2 regions of the Mesorhizobium sp. WSM4823 genome follow, and region 2 is predicted to be linked to the other one. Evidence: riboswitches for the same ligand, from Rfam matches in the RefSeq annotation. Region 2 holds a riboswitch; the other holds the start of a gene.
What was found. Region 2 has a riboswitch for S-adenosylmethionine ahead of AC0L26_RS21700 (O-succinylhomoserine sulfhydrylase). Riboswitches for the same ligand answer to the same signal wherever they lie in the genome.
Positions count from the first base shown of each region.

Region 1: linked by a shared signal. The riboswitch ahead of metX (homoserine O-acetyltransferase MetX) and the one ahead of AC0L26_RS21700 (O-succinylhomoserine sulfhydrylase) in region 2 are both predicted to bind S-adenosylmethionine.

Region 1 is NZ_JBVVQL010000003.1:78,392-82,359, forward strand. Features, by position in the region: gene AC0L26_RS09015 (prephenate/arogenate dehydrogenase family protein) at 1-149, opposite strand, end outside; gene hisC (histidinol-phosphate transaminase) at 154-1,263, opposite strand; SAM riboswitch at 1,397-1,474, shown strand; gene metX (homoserine O-acetyltransferase MetX) at 1,597-2,766, shown strand; gene metW (methionine biosynthesis protein MetW) at 2,801-3,415, shown strand; gene AC0L26_RS09035 (DUF1330 domain-containing protein) at 3,431-3,751, opposite strand; gene AC0L26_RS09040 (methionine biosynthesis protein MetW) at 3,913-3,968, shown strand, end outside.
Region 2 is NZ_JBVVQL010000009.1:75,857-79,824, forward strand. Features, by position in the region: gene AC0L26_RS21695 (ceramide glucosyltransferase) at 1-461, shown strand, start outside; gene AC0L26_RS21700 (O-succinylhomoserine sulfhydrylase) at 486-1,676, opposite strand; SAM riboswitch at 1,733-1,810, opposite strand; gene AC0L26_RS21705 (2'-deoxycytidine 5'-triphosphate deaminase) at 1,979-3,073, shown strand; gene AC0L26_RS21710 (ABC transporter substrate-binding protein) at 3,171-3,944, shown strand.

The sequences.
Region 1 (3,968 bases), on a different contig from region 2:
AGTTCCCTTGCCCGCGCCAGCGTCGTTTCGCTGCGTGTCGAGATGGCAACGTGGCCGGCAAGGCCTTCGCGCTGGATGACGCGGGCCAGCGACGAGCCGATCAGGCCGATGCCGACTAGCGCGATCTTTTCGAACATCGGTGATGTCATTGTCTCAGCTTTTCAGAAATGTCGCGAGGGCGGCGACAACGCCGCGATTGGCCTCTTCGGTGCCGATGCTCATGCGCAGTGCATTCGGGAAACCGTAGCCGGAAACGCGCCGCAATATATAGCCGCGCGCGGAGAGGTAATCGTCCGCCGCCGCCGCTGAATGTTCCTTGTCCTCGGGAAAGTGGATGAGGACGAAATTGCCGACGCTCGGCGTCACCCGCAGCCCGAGCTTGGTCAATTCCTCACTCACCCATGCCAGCCAGGTCTCGTTATGCGCCACGCTGCGCTCGATATGGGCGCGGTCGCGGATCGCGGCAATGCCGGCCTCGATCGCCGTCGCATTGACGTTGAAGGGACCCCGCACGCGGTTGATCGCGTCGATGATATGCATCGGCGCGTACATCCAGCCGATCCGCGCGCCGCCGAGGCCGAGTTTGGAGAAGGTGCGGGTCATGACCACGTTTTCCGCGCTGCCCACCAGTTCGACACCGGCCTCATAGTCGTTGCGGCGGACATATTCGGCGTAAGCGCCATCCAGCACCAGAAGCACGTTTCGTGGCAGGCCTGCATGCAGGCGGCGCACCTCCTGGAAGGGCAAATAGGTGCCGGTCGGGTTGTTGGGATTGGCGAGGAAGATGATCCTGGTGCGCGGCGTCACCGCTGCGAGGATCGCATCGACGTCGGCGCGCTCATTGGTTTCCTTGACTGATACCGGGACAGCACCTGCCGACTGGATGTAGATCTTGTAGACCATGAAGGCGTGTTCGGTGATGACGGCTTCATCGCCGGGCGCGAGATAGGTTTGCGCCAGCAGGCCCAGGATCTCATCGGAACCATTGGAACAGACGATGTTGGCCGGGTTGAGGCCATGCAGCTCGGCGATCGCTTCCCGCAGGCGCCTCGCGGTGCCGTCGGGATAGATGTCGAGTTTGGCCGCGACGTCGCGCGCGGCCTCTATCGCCTTCGGCGAGGGGCCGAGCGGGTTCTCGTTCGAGGACAATTTATGGACCTTGGCGACGCCGGCCGGCGCCGTGCTTTTGCCCGGCACATAGGCTTCGATGTCCATGATCCCCGCGCGGGGCGTTGGACGTGCCTGATCCGATGCCTGGTTCATGTCGTAAAAATCCGTCGAGAACGCTTCCGCCTGGAAAGCCGCAGCGGAAATACAAGCCGTGGCGCGGAATGTCGAGAGGCGGCAATCATGGGACTGGCCGTTGACGCCGAAGCGCGCCGGCCCTAGAAGAGGGGCGAAATTCCGTGGTGATTTGGCCGGTCGGCTTGCAGCCACGTTAAACAACTTGCTAAAGGGCCGTTTGCATCCTGTAACCGGCTTTGCGAAGGCAATGCCGGTTTTTTGTTTGTCCGCTGCCGGCCGGACAATCGCATCGACGCGAAAAATCGGTTCCGATTTTCGGAAACGCGCGATGGGTTGATGTAAGAGGATGCTATGGTCGCGCTGCGCACTAAGAGAACCAACAACGAGGCCGACGAGCCGTCGAGCTCGGTGTTGCGTTTTGGTGCCGACAAGCCGCTCAAGCTCGACGCCGGCACGCTGCTGTCACCGTTCCAGATCGCCTACAAGACCTACGGCACGCTCAACGACGCCCGCTCCAACGCCATCCTCGTCTGCCATGCGCTGACCGGCGACCAGCATGTCGCCAGCACCAATCCGGTGACCGGCAAGCCGGGCTGGTGGGAAGTGCTGATCGGCCCCGGCAAGATCATCGACACCAGCCGCTTCTTCGTCATCTGCTCCAACGTCATTGGCGGCTGCCTCGGCTCCACCGGCCCCGCCTCGACCAATCCCGCCACCGGCAAGCCCTACGGGCTCGACCTGCCGATCATCACCATCCGCGACATGGTGCGGGCGCAGTTGATGCTGGTCGACCATTTCGGCATCGAAAAACTGTTCTCGGTGCTCGGCGGCTCGATGGGCGGCATGCAGGTGCTGCAATGGGCGTCGAGCTATCCGGAGCGCGTTTTTTCCGCGCTGCCGATCGCCACCGGCGCGCGCCATTCCTCGCAGAACATCGCCTTCCATGAGGTCGGCCGGCAAGCGGTGATGGCCGATCCGGACTGGCATGGCGGCAAATATTTCGAACAGGGCAAACGTCCGGAAAAGGGACTGGCCGTGGCGCGGATGGCCGCTCACATCACCTATCTGTCGGAGGCGGCCCTGCATCGAAAGTTTGGCCGCAATTTGCAGGATCGTGAAGCGCTCACCTTCGGTTTCGACGCCGACTTCCAGATCGAGAGCTATCTGCGCCATCAGGGCATGACCTTCGTCGACCGCTTCGACGCCAATTCCTATCTCTATATGACCCGAGCGATGGACTATTTCGACCTCGCCGCCGACCATGGCGGACGGCTGGCCGACGCCTTTGCCGGCACCAAGACCCGTTTCTGCCTGGTCTCCTTCACCAGCGACTGGCTGTTCCCGACCGAGGAGAGCCGCTCGGTCGTTCACGCGCTGAACGCGGCCGGCGCCTCGGTGTCCTTCGTCGAGATCGAGACCGATCGCGGCCACGATGCCTTCCTGCTCGACGAGCCGGAACTGTTTGCCGCCATCAACGGCTTCATCGCCTCGGCGGCTCGCGCCAGGGGGCTCAGCGCATGACGCCCGAGGATTGCAGACTTTTTGGACCGGCATCATGAGTGTCAACCACGCCCAGCGCGTCGACCTCGAAGTCGTCGCCGATCTCATCCCGGCACAGGCACGGGTGCTGGACGTCGGCTCCGGTGATGGCCTGCTGCTCGAATTGCTGCAGGCGACGAAGCAGGTCGACGGCCGCGGGATGGAACTGTCGCAGCGTGGCGTCAACGAATGCGTGGCGCGCGGCCTGTCCGTCATCCAGGGCGACGCCGACAAGGACCTCAAATTCTATCCCGACAAGGGTTTCGATTTCGTCGTCCTGTCGCAGACCTTGCAGGCCACCCGCAACCCGAAGCTGGTGCTCGACGAATTGCTCAGGATCGGCAAGCACGCCATCGTCTCCTTCCCCAATTTCGGCCACTGGCGGGTGCGCCTTTCGCTGTTCCTCGACGGCCGGATGCCGGTGACGAAGGACCTGCCCTATTCCTGGTACGACACGCCCAACATCCATTTCTGCACCATCCGCGACTTCGTCAATCTCTGCGACGAACTCGGCGCAACGGTGGAAAAGGCAACCGCGCTCGACGCCAATGGCCAGAAAATCGGTCTGTCGATGCCGTGGTGGTTCTGGAATTTCTTCGGCCAGCAAGCGGTGTTCTTGTTGAGGCGATGACGGCCGCATTTCATCCTATCCGAGCACGTCGGTGGCCTTGTGCAGGTGCTGGACGCCGTCGACCAGGACCACATCGGACTGGGAATTCTCGGTGCGCAGGGGCAATATCTCCTGATAGGCGGGCGACTGGTACCATTCGCGCGCATGCTGCATGTCCGGAAACTCGATGATTACGAGGTGCCCCGGCCAGGTGTTTTCAACCACTTCCACCTCGCTGCCATGCACAATATAGCGCCCGCTAAACGGCTCCAGCGTTGCATCGATTTTCTGCAAATATTCGACAATCTGCGGCCCTAACGTGACTTGGCGCATATGGGCAACGGCGTAAGCGGTCATGGCTGAGCTCCTTGCTGATCGAAGCCAACAACAGGCGGCTTCACGAACGACAATTGCCTATGTGCCCTACGGTGGTCGATTACCTCTGAAGTTATAAGAATGCATACAGGACCAACTCAGCGCATGACCCCTGAAGATTGTAGGCTTTCCGGACCGGCATCATGCGCCAGGCATTCGCGCGTGACTCCGAAAAGTTGCAGACTTTTCGGGCCGGCAT
Region 2 (3,968 bases):
CCGCTGCGACCAAGCTGGTCAATGGGCTCGGTTTGCGCGTCAACCTCGTCGCTTCGCCATTCGAGCAGCCGCTCGGCCAGCGTACATTCGGCGAAATTTGGTCACGGCAGGCCCGCTGGGCGCGGCTGCGCCGCGTCACCTTCCCGCTGTTCTTCGCGCCCGAGATATTAACCGGCGCGGCAATGCCACTGCTGTTGGCGCTGATCGCGGCGGCAAGGGCCGGCGTCAGCTTGCCCACCACGGCTTTATGCGTACTGCTGATTGCCTATCTGCCGGAATGCATGCTCGCCTGGTCCAAGGGCTGGTATCTCTCGCCACGCACCGTCACCGCGATGATCGTGCGGGATACGGTGCTTCCTGCAATTTGGGCACGTGGCTGGCTGGGCGGTGCCGTCGAATGGCGCGGCAATGCCATGACCATCCGCACCAAGGCTATGACCGAGTTGGAAGAAAGCGTCTGAGAAATCCCTGCCGCGCGGCGACTGCTATTTGGCTGATTTGAGTGCCTGCTCGACATCCGCGAGCAGATCGTCCGTGTCCTCAAGTCCGACGGACAGCCTCAGCGTGCCCGGCCCTATGCCGAGTTCGGCGCGCGCCTCATCGCTCAGATTCTTGTGCGTCGTTGTCGCCGGGTGGGTGATCAGGCTCTTGGCGTCGCCGAGATTGTTGGAGATCAGCACGATATCGAGCGCGTTCTGGAAGGCGAAGGCCGCCTGCTTGCCGCCCTTGACGTCGAGGCAGATCAGCGTCGAGCCGCCCGACATCTGCTTCTTGACGACCGCCGCCTGCGGGTGGTCGGCGCGGCCGGGATAGATAACGCGGGCGATTTCCGATCGCTCGGCAAGAAAATCCGCGATCTTGCCGGCACTTTCCGTCTGCTGACGCACGCGCAGCGGCAGCGTCTCCAGGCCCTTCAGCAGTGTCCAGGCATTGAACGGAGACAGGCTGGGGCCGGTGTGGCGGAAATAGTCGTGCAGGTTCTCGTCGATCCACTTCTTGTCCGACAGGATGATGCCGCCGAGGCAGCGCCCCTGGCCGTCGATGTGCTTGGTCGCCGAATAGACCACGATATGGGCGCCGAGCTGCAACGGTTTCTGCTGCAAGGGCGTGGCAAAGACATTGTCGACGATCAGCCGCGCGCCGATCGAATTGGCAAGCGAGGCAACGGCTGCGATGTCGACGACTTCCAGCGTCGGATTGGTCGGGCTTTCAAGAAAGAACAGCTTGGTGTTGGGCCTGACCGCCTGTTCCCAATTGGCGATTTCGGTGCCGTCGACCAGCGTCGCCTCGATGCCGTATTTCGGCGCCAGCGTCTCGACCACCCAGCGGCAGGAGCCGAACAGCGCCCGCGCCGCCACGATATGGTCGCCGGCCTTGGCGCTGCACAGCAGCGCCGCCGTCACCGCAGCCATGCCCGACGCAGTGGCGCGGGCATCTTCGGCGCCTTCCAGCGCGCACATGCGCTTCTCGAACATGTCGACCGTCGGATTGGCATAGCGCGAATAGATGAAGCCCGGTTCCTCGCCCTTGAAACGGGCCTCGGCCGCTTGCGCGGTGTCGTAGACATAGCCCTGGGTGAGGTACATCGCCTCGGACGTCTCGCCGAAACCGGAACGCAAGGTCCCGCTATGCACGAGTGCTGTCTGAGGTTTCCAGTTGCGCTTCTTGCTTGTCATCACTTTGTTCCAGACACAAAAAAACCGGCCGCGAAAGTCGCAACCGGTCCATACGGCCTTGCGGCCCGACGGTCCTTTAGCGACTTGTTTAACGTGGCTGCAAGCCGACCGGCCAAATCACCACGGGATAACGATCCTTTAGACCCGGACCTCGCTTGCGTCAATTGCCGGCATGATTAAGAGGTTTGTACCAGCAGGTTCCGCAAAAGCCTGCCCTCGGGTCTGACCTGAGGGTGTCACGGTTTTGCGGCATGAGCCTGCAAGAAACGAGACCTTGCCCGGCCTTCAAGCGGAGCCAGACTTTGCGGCAGACAGGCATTCTTCCCGATCAGGACATTTCCGCGCTGTTCCAGTCGGGTGCGCTGACGTCGCTGCGGGCGCTCGACGCCGACCAGATCCAGCCAGCCAGCCTCGACCTCAGGCTTGGCGACAAGGCCTGGCGGGTACGCGCCTCTTTCCTGCCTGGCCCAAACCACAGAGTCGCTGAAAAACTCGACCGTCTGAAGCTGCACGAAATCAATCTTGCCGACGGTGCGGTGCTGGAGACGGGCTGCGTCTATATCGTCCCGCTGCTCGAGAGCCTGGCGCTTCCGGCAAACATTTCGGCCTCGGCCAACCCGAAGAGCTCGACCGGACGGCTCGACATCTTCACCCGCGTGATGACCGATCGCGGCCACGAGTTCGACAAGATCGCTGCCGGCTATAGCGGCCCGCTCTATCTGGAAGTCAGTCCGCGCACCTTTCCGATCGTCGTCCGCGCCGGCTCGCGGCTGTCGCAGATCAGGTTCCGCACCGGCAATGCGCTTTTGTCGGAAGGCGAGCTGCACGAATTACACCGTGCCGAGACGCTCGTCGCTACCGAGCCACCCAACATTTCCGGTGGCGGCATCGCGCTGTCGATCGATCTCGATGGCGACAAGGATGGCCTTGTCGGTTACCGCGGCAAGCATCACACCGGGCTGGTCGACGTCGACAAGCGCGCCGCGCAGGATGTCGTCGACTTCTGGGAGCCGCTCTACAAGAGCGGCGCCGGCGAATTGGTGCTCGATCCGGACGAATTCTATATCCTTGTCAGCCAGGAGGCGGTGCATGTGCCGCCGCTCTATGCCGCCGAGATGACGCCCTTCGATCCGCTGGTCGGCGAATTCCGCGTCCACTATGCCGGCTTCTTCGATCCGGGCTTTGGCCATTCGGCGGCCGGCGGCACCGGCAGCCGGGCGGTGCTCGAAGTGCGCAGCCACGAAGTGCCGTTCATCCTCGACCACGGCCAGATCGTCGGGCGCCTCGTCTACGAGCACATGCTGAAGCGGCCGCAGGCGCTCTACGGCACGGATCTCGGCTCGAATTATCAGGCACAGGGCCTGAAACTGTCCAAGCATTTCCGCGCCGCGCGCTGATCGCCGATCCCGATCAGACCGTGCTTGCCTGAACCATACGGGTCGTGCTTGGCTGCGCCCAGCCGTCAGGATGGCTCTGAACCAAGGGAACAAAAAAATGCAGATTTCAAGATGGATCGCATCGGCAGCAACAGCCGCCATGCTGGTGATATCGGCCGGCTCCTTGTCGGCGCAAGCACAGGAAAAATTGAAGATCGCCACCGAAGGCGCCTATCCGCCGTTCAACACCATCACCGCGGACGGCAAGCTCGTCGGCTTCGATATCGACATCGCCGAGGCGCTTTGCGCTCAGATGAAGGCCGAGTGCGAACTTGTCACGCAGGACTGGGACGGCATGATTCCGGCGCTCCAGGCCAGAAAATTCGACGCCATCGTCGCGTCCATGAGCATTACCGAGGAGCGCAAGAAGCAGGTCTCCTTCACCAACAAATACTATACGACACCGCTTTCGCTGGTGGCCTTGAAGGACAGCGATATTGCCTCGACCGAACCCGCCGCACTCGCCGGCAAGACAGTCGGCGCCCAGGCTTCGACCACCCAGGCCGACTATGCCCAGGATGTCTATGGCAAGGCCGGCGCCGAGGCGAAGCTCTATCCGACCCAGGAGGAGGCGGTTGCCGACCTGATGAACGGCCGCCTAGATGCCGTCCTCTCAGACAAGTTCGTGCTGATGGACTGGATGAAGAAATCGAGCGACGGCTGCTGCAAGATGGTTGGTGACGTCAAGGGCACCGAGACGGAAGCAGGCATCGCCGTGCGTCAGGAAGACAATGCGCTGCGCGAAAAACTCAACGCCGCCATAGACGCCATCGTCGCCGACGGAACCTACAAGAAGATCCAGGCCAAGTATTTCGACTTCGATATTTATTGAGGTAGGAACTGCCAATCTCCCCCT